Regions from separate parts of the Erwinia sp. 9145 genome, predicted to be linked through region 1. Evidence: predicted binding sites of a transcription regulator. Region 1 holds the regulator's gene; the other holds the start of a gene.

Region 1 (7,765 bases):
GGCCGGTAATGGAAAAGGTGGGCCTCAGCGTTGCCGTGGCCGATGCGCACCCGGTGCTGCTTCCGCGCGCAAAATATGTCACCCGTATCAATGGCGGACGCGGCGCAGTGCGGGAAATTTGCGATCTGATTCTCATCGCACAGGATAAGTTTGATGATGCCAAAGGGCAGTCTGTATGAGTAAAACAAGGCGCTGGATGACGCTGTTGCTGGCGTTGGTGGCTATCGTATTGATCGGCTGGAACCTCGCGGATACCGATAACGATGCCGCCAGAAAAAAAACGAACAGTGAAGAGCCGACCTACACCAGCCAAAGCTCCAACACGGTGGTCTATAACCCGCAGGGTACGCTGAGCTACAAACTGGTTTCCGATACCGTCACCTGGTTTTCTGAAGAGTCGGTTAGCTGGTTCGATAACCCGGTAATGACCACCTACGATGACAATAAAGTGCCGACCTGGTCGGTAAGATCGGATAAAGCCAAACTGACCAATGACCGAATGCTGTACCTTTACGGTCACGTTGAGGTGAACAGCCTGACGAAAGATGCGCAGTTGGAACGCATAAAAACGGATAATGCCATCGTTAACCTGGTGACGCAGGACGTCACGTCCGACGATCGTGTTACGCTTTATGGCAGCAGCTTTAACTCTACAGGCATGAAAATGCGTGGAAACTTACGGAAAAAAACTGCCGAGTTGATTGAAAAGGTCAAAACCTCTTATGAAATTCAAAATGAAAAACAACCTTAAGCGCTTAACGCTTGGCCTGTTGTTGGCCACCAGCCTGCCGGCGTTTGCGCTGACAGGCGACTCGGACAAACCGGTCAACGTGGATTCTGAAAATCAGGCGCTGGATATGCAGGGCAACGTCGCCACGTTTACCGGCAACGTTATCGTGACTCAGGGCTCGATTAAAATCACCGCTGACAAAGTAGTGGTCACCCGTCCGGGCGGCGACAGCAATAAAACCATCGTTGACGCTTACGGCCAGCCCGCCACCTTCTATCAAATGCAGGACAGCGGCAAACCGGTCAAAGGCCATGCGCAGAAAATGCATTACGAGCTGGCGAAAGACTTTGTCGAGCTGACGGGCGATGCGTTTCTTGAACAGCTCGACAGCAACGTGAAAGGCGACCGCATTACCTATCTGGTTAAAGAGCAGAAAATGCAGGCTTACGGCAGCAGCGGCAAGCGCGTCACCACGATCCTGGTGCCGTCACAGCTTCAGGACAAAGGCAACGCCCCTGACGGACAAAAAAAGAGTAACTGATGGCGACTTTAATTGCGGAAAATCTGGCGAAGGCTTACAAAGGCCGTCGCGTGGTGGAAGATGTCAGCCTGGAAGTTAAATCCGGCGAAATTGTTGGCCTGCTTGGCCCGAACGGCGCGGGTAAAACCACCACGTTTTATATGGTGGTCGGCATTGTGCCGCGCGACGCGGGCCGCATCGTTATTGATGATGAGGATATCAGCATCCTGCCGCTTCACGCGCGTGCGCGTCGCGGCATCGGCTACCTGCCGCAGGAAGCCTCGATTTTCCGCCGTTTAAGCGTGTATGACAATCTGATGGCCGTCTTGCAGATCCGTGAGGATCTCACCACCGAACAGCGAGAAGATCGCGCTAACGAGCTGATGAGCGAGTTTCACATTGAGCACCTGCGTGACAACATCGGTCAGGCGCTCTCCGGCGGTGAACGCCGTCGCGTTGAAATCGCCCGCGCGCTGGCGGCAAATCCCAAATTCATCCTGCTGGACGAGCCATTCGCCGGTGTCGATCCCATCTCGGTTATTGATATTAAAAAGATCATTGAGCACCTGCGCGACAGCGGCCTGGGCGTGCTGATCACCGATCACAACGTGCGTGAAACGCTGGCGGTCTGCGAACGGGCTTACATCGTCAGCCAGGGACACTTAATCGCCCACGGTTCGCCGGAAGCGATCCTTGCTGACGAACAGGTAAAACGCGTCTATTTGGGAGAAGAGTTCAGACTCTGATAAGGTATTCATCGCTGTTAAGTTTTAAGGAAATTGTACCCTGAATATGAAGCAAGGTTTGCAACTCAGGCTTAGTCAACAGCTTGCCATGACGCCGCAGCTACAGCAGGCCATCCGCCTGCTGCAACTCTCCACGCTTGAGCTTCAGCAGGAGATTCAGCAGGCGCTGGAAACCAACCCCTTGCTTGAACAGACGGAGTTTCACGAAGAGGTCGAAACCCGCGAGTACCAGGAGAAGGAAGCGCTGGACACGCGTGAAGCGCTTGAGCAGAAAGAGATGCCGGAAGAGCTTCCTCTGGATGCCACCTGGGACGAGATCTATACCGCCGGCACGCCTTCGGGCACCGGTACGGATTATCATGATGACGAACTGCCTGTTTATCAGGGCGAAACCACCCAGTCGCTTCAGGACTATCTGATGTGGCAGGTTGGGCTGACGCCGTTCAGCGAGACGGATCGCGCCATTGCCACCTCGATTGTCGATGCCGTTGACGACACCGGTTATCTCACCGCCACGCTCGAAGAGATACTTGAGAGCATTGGCGATGAAGATCTGTCCCCTGACGAAGTCGAGGCGGTACTGAAGCGCGTTCAGCGTTTTGACCCCGTCGGGGTATGCGCGCGCAACCTGCGCGACTGTCTGCTGGTTCAGCTTTCACAGTTCTTACCCGATCAGCCGTTTTTATCGGAAGCCAGGCTGATTGTCGGCGAACATCTCGACCTGTTGGCCAATCATGACTTTCGCAGCCTGATGCGGATTACGCGTCTGAAAGAGGACGTGCTGAAAAATGCGATGCAGCTGATCCAGAGCCTCGACCCGCGTCCCGGCCAGTCGATCAACACCAGCGAGCCGGAGTACGTGATCCCCGATGTACTGGTGAAACAGATCAGCGGGCGCTGGGCCGTGGAACTCAACAGCGACAGCGTGCCGAGACTGCGCATTAATCAGCACTATGCGTCGCTGGGGGGCTCATCCCGCAACGACAGCGACAACCAGTTTATTCGCAGCAACTTGCAGGAAGCGAAATGGCTGATCAAGAGTCTGGAGAGCCGCAACGATACGCTGCTGAAGGTCACCCGCTGCATCGTTGAGCAGCAGCAGGCGTTCTTTGAGCAGGGCGAGGAGTTTATGCGTCCGATGGTGCTGGCTGATATCGCCAGCGCCGTGGAGATGCATGAATCGACGATCTCTCGCGTCACCACGCAGAAATATCTGCACAGCCCGCGCGGCATTTTTGAACTCAAATATTTTTTCTCCAGTCACGTCAGTACGGAAGGTGGCGGCGAAGCCTCATCAACGGCGATACGCGCACTGGTGAAGAAATTAATCTCGGCGGAAAATCCCGCTAAGCCTCTGAGTGACAGTAAGCTGACCACCCTGCTCTCCGGCCAGGGGATCATGGTGGCTCGCCGCACCGTCGCGAAGTACCGAGAGTCTTTATCCATCCCGCCTTCAAATCAGCGTAAACAGCTGGTCTGAATGAACAGATAAGGAAGACAGTATGCAACTCAATATTACCGGACAGAACGTTGAAATCACCGAGCCGCTGCGCGACTTTGTTACCAGCAAATTCGCCAAGCTTGAGCAGTATTTTGATCGCATCAATCAGGTTTATATTGTTCTGAAGGTCGCGAAAGTGACCCAGATAGCGGAGGCGACGCTGCACGTTAACGGCGGCGAGTTGCATGCCACATCGGAAGAAAAAGATATGTATGCGGCGATTGATGGCTTAATTGATAAGCTGACACGCCAGTTAAACAAACATAAAGACAAGTTAAAACAACACTAATTTTGCGCAGGCATTGATTATTTTTTCAACATCCTTATCTATGATAAGGATGGGATGTCCGGCTCGTCCTCTTGCAAAGAGAACGAGCCGTTAACCTCTGTATCATGCCTGTCGTTGACCGGGGCGCCGCGCTGCGGTTCTGGCGACGTAATAAAAAAGCGCCATTGACCAGGCGGAAGCGAGCACGTAAGTGAAACTATGATGAACAATGATGCAACACTGGAACTACGCTCGGTACTGAGCGTGGACTGTACCCGGAGCGGCGTACACTGCCAAAGCAAGAAACGGGCGCTGGAAATCATCAGCGAACTGGCGGCAAAACAGCTTAATCTGCCTCATCAGACGATCTTTGAGGCGATACTGACGCGCGAGCGTATGGGCAGTACCGGCATTGGCAACGGCATTGCGATCCCGCACGGCAAGCTGATTGAAGATACGCTGCGCGCGGTCGGTGTCTTTATCCGACTTGACCAGCCTATCGCCTTTGATGCCATTGATAACCAGCCGGTTGATCTGCTTTTTGCGCTGCTGGTGCCTGCCGATCAGTGTAAAACGCATCTGCATACGCTTTCGCTGGTGGCTAAACGTCTGGCGGACAAAACCGTTTGCCGCCGCCTGCGCGCTGCCCAGAGCGATGAAGAACTGTATGAAATCATGGCGGAAGATCATGAACAAAGCCACTAAGCCAGTCGTCGGCAGACGGGATGGCATGTAATATGGAAGGGAAGCCGTCGCGCTGAGGCGACTTCCCAACCGCCAACAGGCAAATCAGGAGAATATCTCATGGTGCTGATGATCGTCAGCGGTCGTTCAGGCTCCGGCAAATCCGTTGCGTTGCGGGCGCTTGAGGATATGGGCTTTTACTGCGTTGACAATCTGCCCGTCACCCTGCTGCCTGAACTGGCAAAGTCGCTTGCTGACAGAAATATTTCGGCGGCAGTAAGCATTGACGTGCGCAATATGCCTGAATCGCCGGAAGTATTTGAGAAAGCCCTGACGAATCTGCCGGACAGCTTTTCTCCTCAGCTACTGTTTCTGGATGCCGATCGCAATACGCTGATCCGTCGCTACAGCGACACGCGCCGACTTCATCCGCTCTCCAGTAAAAATCTTTCGCTGGAAAGCGCCATCGATGAAGAGAGCGATCTGCTTGAACCGCTGCGCTCGCGCGCCGACCTTATCGTCGATACGTCAGAGATGTCGGTACATGAGCTGGCTGAAATGCTGCGCACCCGCCTGCTTGGCAAGCGCGAGCGTGAACTGACGATGGTGTTTGAATCGTTTGGTTTTAAGCACGGCCTCCCTATTGATGCTGACTACGTTTTCGACGTGCGCTTTTTGCCCAATCCGCACTGGGACCCGAAACTGCGCCCGATGACCGGTCTCGATCGTCCGGTTGCCGCCTTCCTCGACCGCCATACGGAAGTCCATAACTTTATTTATCAGACGCGTAGCTATCTGGAACTGTGGCTGCCAATGCTTGAAACCAATAACCGCAGCTATCTGACGGTCGCCATCGGCTGTACAGGCGGTAAGCATCGTTCCGTTTACATTGCCGAGCAGCTTGCCGACTATTTCCGCTCGCGCGGTAAGAACGTTCAGTCGCGGCATCGCACGCTGGAAAAACGCAAATCATGACCATCAGACATACCGTTGAAATCACCAACAAGCTGGGAATGCACGCCCGTCCGGCGATGAAGCTGTTTGAACTGGTTCAGAGTTTTGACGCTGAAGTTCTGCTGCGCAACGAGAGCGGCACCGAAGCCGAAGCCAGCAGCGTTATCGCGCTGCTGATGCTGGATTCGGCGCAGGGCGGACAAATAGAGATCGAAGCCACCGGCCCGGAAGAGCAGCAGGCATTAACGGCCGTGATTGCGCTGTTCAACGCCGGTTTCGACGAAGACTGACTGTTCCCGCGCTGTCGTTAAAGCCGGTGTTCGCGAATAAATCCTTCACCGCCCAGCTGCTTCATCTGTCGTAAAATCCACTGCTGACGCTGGCGGACATAGCCCGATGGCGCATCAGCGCGAAACCTGATGGGATTAGGCAGAACGGCCGCCAGCAGCGCGGCTTCCGACATTGATAGGCGGCTGGCAGGCTTATGGAAGTAGCGCTGAGAGGCTTCTTCAACGCCGAATACGCCGTCGCCAAATTCCGCCACGTTCAGATAAACCGTGACGATCCGTCTTTTTGTCCAGACGGTTTCAATGCCAACCGTCAGTACAGCTTCCAGCCCTTTCCGTACCCAGCTTCGCCCGTCCCACAAAAAGACGTTTTTTGCAGTCTGCTGCGACAGCGTCGAAGCACCGCGCATCCGCCCGCCTTCGTTATCCAGCACCGACTGAATGGCCTGCACGTCAAACCCCCAGTGCGTCGGGAACTTTTGATCTTCAGAGGCAATGACCGCCAGCGGCATCCATGACGAGATCGCGTCCCGCCCGGCCCAGTCAGAATGCGCGACGTAGCGAAAGTTTCCACTTAGCCACGCGCCCAACTGTCGCTCGACCATCACGGCTGAAAACGGCACGGGTAAAAATGAAAAAAGTAAAATGCCTGCAATCCAGATAGCGGCTATCGCTAATACCGCGCGTAGCAGCCACTGTCTGATGCGCCCCACAGCGGAAGCTTTCCTCTGACTCATAGTGATATTTCCATCGCTCTCTTATCAATTCCTGTAACAATCCGAGGTTACTGCCCTCTTTTACCGCCGATCAAAAATTAACACTGCATGAATCTTTTTCCTTACCGTCGGTTGCCGCGTTAAAAATGCCGTTATTGTTGAGCCACTTCCGTTTTCAGGAATCGGTTCCATGTGCAAAATTTGTCCGCCGCGACGGCACGAATTTCGTAAGAAAAATAAGATTTGCCTGGCGTTAATTGATTCATGATGCTTATAAGTTTTCAGCGTAAGCATTTGCAAAACTCATCAAAGGCGCTGCAAATAGCGTTGAACGCCCCGCCTGCGTATGGCGGCCTCATGCCCTCTGCATTCACTTCGGTGGTGCGATTAACTTTCCATTTCGTCAACATAGATTGACAATGCGGCACCGCTTTTTTTTATCGCAGCGTAAAACAGCCGCGTCAGACCAAAGACAAAGCGTCTCGTTAAAAAAGAGTGTTTACAGCAGCTTAAAGTTCCTGGCATTGTTACTGATTTTATTAAAAAAATTGCTAGCACAATTGTCGACGTTTAGCGGGAGAGGGTAAATCACCCTACGTTAAAAGAGACTACAATCGCATAAAAAAAACGCAACAATGCATGAAAATTCATTCCGGACTTGACTGTGTCAGCAAATTAATGTTTCCTTACTACAGACGCTGCTCTACATCACACATTTTAATGAATCTGATCACATTTATTTCGGACTTTGTTAAAGTAGTAACATAGCGTTTAACCAATACCTTGCCTGGGCTAAACATTCTCCTTAAAAGAATAGCGCAGGTTACCCTTTTCCCTGGTGTTGGCGCAGTATTCGCGCACCCCGGCTTCGGTCGGGGTCATTTTTTTTCTAACCCTGCTACCCATTCACGTAATACCTCAACGTCATTTCGCCACTCCTGCTTAAGTTCATCAATCCATTCCTGAACGTTATCCCACCAGGCTGGCAGCTCCGGGCTTTGAATCTGTTTGGCAATGTTCTGTAAGTGCACCAGACCTATCGCGCCGGCTGCGCCTTTGATTTTATGACCTTCTTCAGCAATCCCTTTCTGATCGCGCGCTGTCATATTCAGATCCAGCACCTCAAGATATCCCGGCATCATTTTTTCAAACATCTCCAGGCCCTGCGTAATCAGTTGCGGCCCAACCAGCTCAATGTATTGCTCAAGCATCTGAACATCGAGAAGCGCCAGCTTTTTCTCATCCACTTTTTTCTCCTGAGCGTCAGGGCTTTTTTCAGACTGGAAATCCCAATATTTTTTGATGACCGCCGCCAGCGCAGGCACCGCCAGCGGTTTGCTCAGCACGTCATCCATACCC
Region 2 (7,765 bases), 610 kb from region 1:
GAAGACGAAGAAGCGGAAGAAGATATGTATCGCTTACTGAAAGGCGGCTCTGCCGGGAAGTAAAAGATGCGGCAGCGCAAACGCCGCTTTTTCCCGGAAAAAGGTTTCTCTGCTAATGAATTGGTCTGGATCAATTTTTGCGCGAATTCTAATCCAGAGCCCCGGCGGGCTATTCGTTACACTACGTCGTCTGACGCGACCCTGCCGCGCAGAATGACCGTTCATCCACCAGACGGTCGGTAACCAGACGAGGAGCGACTACCGTGACGCAGACGATTGAATGGGATTTGAGCCTGATCCAGAAATATAATATCTCTGGCCCGCGCTATACCTCATATCCCACCGCTCTGGAATTTCATCAGGATTACAGCGAACCGGACTTTTTACAGGCGGCACAGCGCTATCCTGACCGTCCGCTTTCGCTCTATATTCACATTCCTTTCTGCCATCGTCTGTGCTACTTCTGCGGATGCAACAAGGTGGTGACCCGACAGCACCACAAAGCGGATGCATATCTGGACGCCCTGGAAAATGAAATCAAAGCTCGTGCGCCGCTGTTTCGCCATCGCAGCGTCAGCCAGATGCACTGGGGCGGCGGTACGCCAACCTACCTTAGCAAGACGCAAATCACCCGTTTAATTACGCTGCTGCGGACACAGTTCGATTTTAGCGATAACGCTGAACTGTCGATTGAGGTTGATCCGCGTGAAATAGAGCTGGACGTGCTCGACCATTTACGTGCGGCGGGTTTTAATCGCCTGAGTATGGGCGTGCAGGATTTCAACAAGGCGGTGCAGGAAAAAGTGAATCGCGTGCAGGACGAGGAGACGATATTTGCCCTTGTAGATCGTGCCCGTGCGCTGGGATTCACCTCTACCAATCTGGATTTGATCTACGGCTTGCCGCTGCAAACGCCTGAAAGCTTCGCCTTCACGCTTGAAAAAGTCATTGGGCTCAGGCCGGATCGGCTCAGCGTATTTAACTATGCGCACATGCCTGCGCTGTTTGCCGCACAGAGGAAAATCAAAGAAGCTGACCTGCCGAACGCGCAGCAAAAGCTTGATATCCTTCAGCAATCCATTGCCACGCTGACGCACGGCGGCTATCAGTTCATCGGCATGGATCATTTTGCTCATCCGAACGACGAGCTGGCCATCGCCCAACGCGAAGGCAAACTTCATCGCAACTTCCAGGGCTATACCACGCAGGGCGACAGCGATCTGCTCGGTATGGGTGTATCGGCCATCAGCATGCTGGGCGACAGCTATGCGCAGAATCAGAAAGAGCTGAAGGCATACTATGCGGATATCGCCGACCATCGCACGGCGCTGTGGCGAGGCGTAAAACTCTCTGAAGACGACTGCCTGCGTCGCGATGTGATAAAAACGTTAATCTGCAATTTTTCACTCAATTTTGCCGATTTTAGCCTGCCTGAAGGCGGTTTTACTGACTATTTCGCCGACGATCTGGCGCTGCTTGCTCCCCTGATTAGTGACGGGCTGGTGAAACGTGATGACAAAGGGCTTCAGGTTACCCCTAAAGGCCGCCTCCTTATCAGGAATATCTGCATGTGTTTTGACGTCTATCTGCGGCAAAAGGCGCGTCTGCAAAAGTTCTCACGCGTCATATAAAAAGGCCGGCTTGCGCCGGCCTTAACGATCACTCCATTCCTAACTCTTTCAGCTTGCGGGTCAGCGTGTTGCGCCCCCAGCCAAGCAGGCGCGCCGCCTCCTGCTTGTGTCCCTGCGTGTGCCGAAGCGCCGTCGTTAACAGCGTACGCTCCATTTCCGGCTGCGCTTCCGATAACAGGTTTTGATGACCGGAACGCAGCGCGCGATCGGCCCACTGCGCCAGCAGCGTTGCCCAACTATCCGGCAGCGACTGCACCGGGCTGTCAGGCGTCGACGTTTCAAACAGCTCTGGCGGCAGATCCTGAATCAGCACCTCCTGCCCGGCGGCCATCACCGTCAGCCAGCGGCAGGTATTTTCCAGCTGGCGAACGTTACCCGACCAGTGCAGACGCGTGAGCGCCTTTTCGGTTTCGGGATGCAGAATTTTTGCTTCCACGCCCAGTTCGCGTGCGGCAACCTGAAGAAAATAGCGCGCCAGGCGCGGGATATCTTCTCGGCGTTCGCGCAGCGGAGGCAGGTGAACGCGTATCACGTTCAGACGGTGAAAGAGATCCTCGCGGAATTTACCTTCCTGCACCCGCAGTTCAAGATTCTGGTGCGTCGCAGCAATAATACGCACATCCACTTTAACCGGCGCATAGCCGCCAACGCGATAGAACTGACCGTCAGCCAGCACGCGCAGCAGTCGTGTTTGCACATCGAGCGGCATATCGCCAATTTCATCAAGGAACAGCGTGCCGCCATCGGCCTGCTCAAAGCGACCCTGACGAATTTGATTCGCACCGGTGAACGCGCCTTTTTCATGGCCGAACAGCTCAGATTCAATTAAATCTTTCGGGATCGCGGCCATATTCAGCGCGATAAAGGGCGCCTTGCCGCGCGGACTGTGACGATGCAGCGCATGCGCCACCAGCTCCTTACCGGTGCCTGATTCGCCGTTAATCAGCACGCTGATGGAGGAGCGGGAAAGGCGGCCGATGATACGAAATACGTCCTGCATCGCCGGTGCTTCGCCAATGATGTCGGCGGTCGGGCCGCTGACCGGCTGGTTACGCGGCTGCTGCTGCTCCTGATAATGGCTGATCGCGCGTTCGACCAGCGCCACCGCTTCGTCAATATCAAAGGGTTTAGGCAGATAATCAAACGCCCCTTGTTGATAGGCGCTGACTGCCGCATCAAGATCGGAGTGCGCGGTCATAATGATGACCGGGAGCATCGGGTGCCGCTGCTTGATCTGTTTGAGTAGCGCCAGTCCGTCCATGCCGGGCATACGAATATCTGAAAGTAAAACGTCTGGGGTTTTGGTGGTGAGGGCTTCCAGCACCTCGTTACCGCTGTCAAACGTAACACAGCTTAAACCGGCTCCTGTGAGCGCACGCTCGAGCACCCAGCGAATGGAGCTATCGTCATCGACGATCCAAACTATCCCTCGTTGCATAGAAACCTCTATTTACGAATAGGCAGATAAACCGAAAATTCGGTATGGCCAGGCCAACTGTTAAATTCTATTTTTCCCGAGTGCTGATCGATCAGGCTACGCGCGATCGACAGACCCAGGCCGGTTCCGCCTTCGCGTCCGCTTACCATTGGATAAAACAACGTATCCTGAAGCTGCGAAGGAATGCCCGGCCCGTTGTCTTCAATATCAATGCGGGCAACCAGTCGATAACGCGTGCCGTGCAGCGTGAGCTGAAAAGCGGTGCGGGTGCGCAACGTAATGGTTCCTCCGTTTTCCCCGAGCGCCTGAAGCGCATTACGCACCATATTCAACAGCACCTGCTCAATCTGATCGGGATCGTGCGGCAGTTCGGGAAGGCTGGGATCGTAATCACGAATTAACGTGACGTTATCAGGCAGCTCCATTGAAACCAGATTGACCACGCGCTCGGCGGCCTGATGAATGCTTTGGGTAATGTGCATGCCCGGCTGCTGCGGTCCCAACAGGCGATCGACCAGGTTACGCAAGCGGTCGGCCTGTTCAATGATCACTTTGGTGTATTCCGTCAGCGAAGGATCGGGCAGCGCTTTCGCCAGAAGCTGCGCCGCGCCGCGTAAGCCGCCCAATGGATTTTTAATTTCATGCGCCAGGCCGCGAACCAGATCGCGCGCCGCGACCTGCTGCGCATGCTGAAGCTGCTCCTGACTGAGTCGACGCTGATTATCCATCGGCGCCATCTCCAGCAGAATAAAGCCGTCAGCAAGGCGTTGAGCGGTAAGTGACATGATGTGCGCCCGGCTGTCGACCACCAGCGTCACTTCGCTGTCGGTAAAGCCCTGCCCGGCGTTGAGACTTTCGCGCATGACCTCAATATTCAGCGAAAAGTAGCCCACCAGCTCCGGCAGCGGCGTACCAAACAGCTTGCGTGAGCTTTGTGACAGTAACTGCTGCGCCGCAGGATTGGCGAAGTGAACCACCAGTTCGCTGTCAACCAGCAGCACGCTATTAATCAGAGAGTTGAGGATCTGCCCAGCATCGGGCAGCTTGCCTGTTGCCATACAGCGTTCCCCTGCACTTTTTTAGTGCATTATAGTCCCAAAGTCGTTCCGGGACGGCGGATGCGTGGAGAAAAAAGCCCATCCGAAGATGGGCTGCAATTTCCACGGCAACAATTCCCGGCACGTTGATATCAGGAAGCCGGGTGAGAGCGGTTAAACGCTGTAGTAGAGTTCGAATTCAACCGGATGTGGCGTCATACGCACGCGATCCATCTCGGCCTTACGCAGATCGATATAGGCGTCGATAGCGTCATCGGTGAATACGCCGCCGCGCGTCAGGAATTCACGGTCTTCGTTCAGCGCATTCAACGCTTCTTCCAGCGAACCCGCTACTTTTGGAATTTCTGCTTCTTCTTCCGGCGGCAGGTCATACAGGTTTTTGTCCATCGCATCGCCAGGGTGGATCTTGTTGATGATGCCGTCCAGGCCAGCCATCAGCAGTGCAGAGAACGCCAGGTATGGGTTAGCCGCCGGGTCAGGGAAACGCGCTTCGATACGGCGCGCTTTCGGGCTGGCAACCACAGGAATACGGATTGACGCAGAACGGTTACGGGCGGAGTAAGCCAGCATGACCGGGGCTTCGTATCCAGGCACCAGACGCTTGTAGGAGTTAGTGGTTGGGTTAGCCAGCGCGTTGATGGCTTTAGCATGTTTGATCACGCCGCCGATATAGAACAGCGCCGTTTCTGACAGGCCGCCGTATTTATCGCCTGCGAACAGGTTGTTGCCATCTTTAGAAAGTGACATATGGCAGTGCATGCCGGAACCGTTATCACCAAAAATAGGTTTTGGCATAAAGGTGGCCGTTTTGCCCCAGGCGTGCGCAACGTTGTGAACAACGTATTTGTAGATCTGAATTTCGTCCGCTTTTTTGGTCATAGTGTTGAAGCGGGTAGCCACTTCGTTCTGACCTGCCGTTGCCACTTCGTGGTGATGCGCTTCAACCACCAGACCCATCTGTTCCATGATTAGACACATGGCTGAACGGATATCCTGAGAAGAGTCGACCGGTGGTACCGGGAAGTAGCCGCCTTTCAGGCCAGGACGGTGACCTTTGTTGCCGCCTTCATACGTTTTACCGGTGTTCCAGGCTGCTTCGATATCGTCGATAGCCACGTGCGAACCCGACGTCGTTGCGCCGAAGCGGACGTCGTCAAACAGGAAGAATTCAGGCTCTGGTCCAAAAAGAACGGTATCTGCAATGCCTGATGAGCGCAGGAAATCTTCTGCGCGCTTGGCGATTGAGCGCGGATCGCGGTCATAACCCTGCATGGTGCCAGGCTCAAGGATGTCGCAGCGAATGATAAGCGTAGCGTCTTCGAAGAACGGATCGATAACCGCAGTGGACGCATCAGGCATCAGAACCATGTCTGATTCGTTAATGCCTTTCCAGCCGCCAATTGAGGAGCCGTCAAACATTTTGCCTTCTTCGAAGAAGTCAGCGTTAACCTGGTGTGCAGGAATGGTCACATGCTGCTCTTTACCTTTAGTGTCGGTAAAACGCAGGTCAACAAACTTGACTTCATGCTCGTTCATCATCGACAGAACGTGTTCAGCGGACATACTTAACTCTCCTGGATTTTGTCAGTGTCGTGTTGCTCAGAGAGCCTCATGGCGGAGATCTCTGCTACGTCATCAACCGTTGTAGAAACTTGCATTTCTGGCTTAAGAATATAAAAGCGAAATCTATGCCAACTTTCTCATTTGCCCGGAAAAGCGCTATGATGCGCGCTCTTGTTAAAGAAGAGCTGCACCACGATGGATGGCGCGCACCATTATGGTGCTTTGCGGTAGGGTGTTGGCACCATAATGGTGCAAATTATCATTAAGGTGCATTTTTTGCACCGTTATTGGCATAAAAAGCAACCCTGAGAGTTATCTTTAATTGAAATCTGTGATCCTGTTCAGTCCTTCGATTAATCCGTGTACAATAGCGCGCTATTTCTAATGCCTGAGGCAAAGCTGTGATCGAAAATTTGCGTAACATCGCCATTATTGCCCACGTTGACCATGGTAAAACCACCTTGGTTGATAAGTTGCTGCAACAGTCCGGCACGTTTGATGCCCGCGCTGAAGCAACCGAACGCGTAATGGACTCCAACGATTTGGAGAAAGAGCGTGGGATTACCATCCTCGCAAAAAACACCGCCATTAATTGGAAAGACTACCGCATCAATATCGTGGATACCCCCGGACACGCCGACTTCGGCGGCGAGGTGGAGCGCGTGATGTCGATGGTTGACTCGGTGCTGCTGGTTGTGGATGCAATGGATGGCCCTATGCCGCAAACCCGTTTCGTGACCAAAAAAGCGTTCGCTAATGGTCTGAAGCCGATCGTGGTAATTAACAAAGTCGACCGTCCTGGCGCACGTCCGGACTGGGTTGTCGATCAGGTATTCGACCTGTTTGTAAACCTTGACGCGACCGACGAGCAGCTCGACTTCCCGGTAATCTATGCCTCTGCCCTGAACGGTATCGCGGGTCTGGATCATAATGATATGGCCGATGATATGACCCCGCTGTATGAGGCGATCATTGAGCACGTTTCACCGCCGCAGGTTGAAATGGATGCGCCGTTCCAGATGCAGATTTCCCAGCTTGATTACAACAACTACGTTGGCGTAATCGGCATTGGTCGCATTAAGCGTGGTAAAGTTAAGCCGAATCAGCAGGTTACTGTTGTAGACAGCGAAGGCAAAACCCGTAATGGTAAAGTCGGTAAAGTGCTGACTCACCTCGGCCTGGAGCGCATTGACGCCACCGAAGCCGAAGCGGGCGATATCATCGCTATCACCGGTCTGGGCGAACTGAACATCTCCGATACGATCTGTGATCCACAGAACGTTGAGGCGCTGCCAGCGCTGAGCGTTGATGAGCCTACCGTCACCATGTTCTTTAACGTCAACACCTCACCTTTCTGTGGTAAAGAAGGTAAGTACGTGACGTCGCGTCAGATCCTTGACCGTCTGAACAAAGAGCTGGTGCATAACGTGGCGCTGCGCGTGGAAGAAACGTCAGATGCTGACGCGTTCCGCGTATCAGGTCGCGGCGAGCTGCACCTGTCGGTACTGATCGAAAACATGCGCCGTGAAGGTTTCGAACTGGCCGTATCGCGTCCGAAAGTTATCTTCCGTGAATTCGAAGGCCGCAAGCAGGAGCCATTCGAAAACGTTACGCTGGATATCGAAGAGCAGCATCAGGGTTCCGTGATGCAGGCGATGGGCGAGCGTAAAGCCGACATGAAAAACATGGATCCGGATGGTAAAGGTCGCGTACGTCTCGACTACGTTATCCCGAGCCGTGGTCTGATTGGCTTCCGTAACGAGTTCATGACCATGACCTCCGGTACGGGCCTGCTGTACTCTACCTTCAGCCATTATGACGACGTTCGTCAGGGCGAAGTGGGCCAGCGTCAGAACGGCGTGCTGATCTCCAACGGCCAGGGTAAAGCAGTCGCCTTCGCCCTGTACAGCCTTCAGGATCGCGGCAAACTGTTCCTGGGACACGGCGCGGAAGTGTATGAAGGCCAGATCATCGGTATTCACTCACGCTCCAACGATCTGACCGTGAACTGTCTGACCGGTAAGAAACTGACCAACATGCGTGCTTCCGGTACAGACGAAGCCACCACGCTGGTT

What was found. The regulator sigma-54, encoded in region 1, starts transcription at its own class of promoters, with help from an activator protein. The targets are predictions, from matches to a motif close to GTTGGCACANNTTTCGCTNT.
Region 2: glnA (glutamate--ammonia ligase) is a predicted target of sigma-54. The motif match lies at 5,804-5,823, and genes of this name have one in related genera.

What each region holds. Positions count from the first base shown of each region.
Region 1 is NZ_JQNE01000001.1:3,409,678-3,417,442, forward strand. Features, by position in the region: gene kdsC (3-deoxy-manno-octulosonate-8-phosphatase KdsC) at 1-179, shown strand, start outside; gene lptC (LPS export ABC transporter periplasmic protein LptC) at 176-751, shown strand; gene lptA (lipopolysaccharide ABC transporter substrate-binding protein LptA) at 723-1,271, shown strand; gene lptB (LPS export ABC transporter ATP-binding protein) at 1,271-1,996, shown strand; gene rpoN (RNA polymerase factor sigma-54) at 2,043-3,476, shown strand; gene hpf (ribosome hibernation promoting factor) at 3,499-3,786, shown strand; gene ptsN (PTS IIA-like nitrogen regulatory protein PtsN) at 3,988-4,470, shown strand; gene rapZ (RNase adapter RapZ) at 4,570-5,424, shown strand; gene npr (PTS phosphocarrier protein NPr) at 5,421-5,693, shown strand; gene mtgA (monofunctional biosynthetic peptidoglycan transglycosylase) at 5,711-6,427, opposite strand; gene arcB (aerobic respiration two-component sensor histidine kinase ArcB) at 7,285-7,765, opposite strand, start outside.
Region 2 is NZ_JQNE01000001.1:4,015,749-4,023,513, forward strand. Features, by position in the region: gene yihI (Der GTPase-activating protein YihI) at 1-63, shown strand, start outside; gene hemN (oxygen-independent coproporphyrinogen III oxidase) at 264-1,631, shown strand; gene glnG (nitrogen regulation protein NR(I)) at 1,660-3,069, opposite strand; gene glnL (nitrogen regulation protein NR(II)) at 3,078-4,127, opposite strand; gene glnA (glutamate--ammonia ligase) at 4,281-5,690, opposite strand; gene typA (ribosome-dependent GTPase TypA) at 6,092-7,765, shown strand, end outside.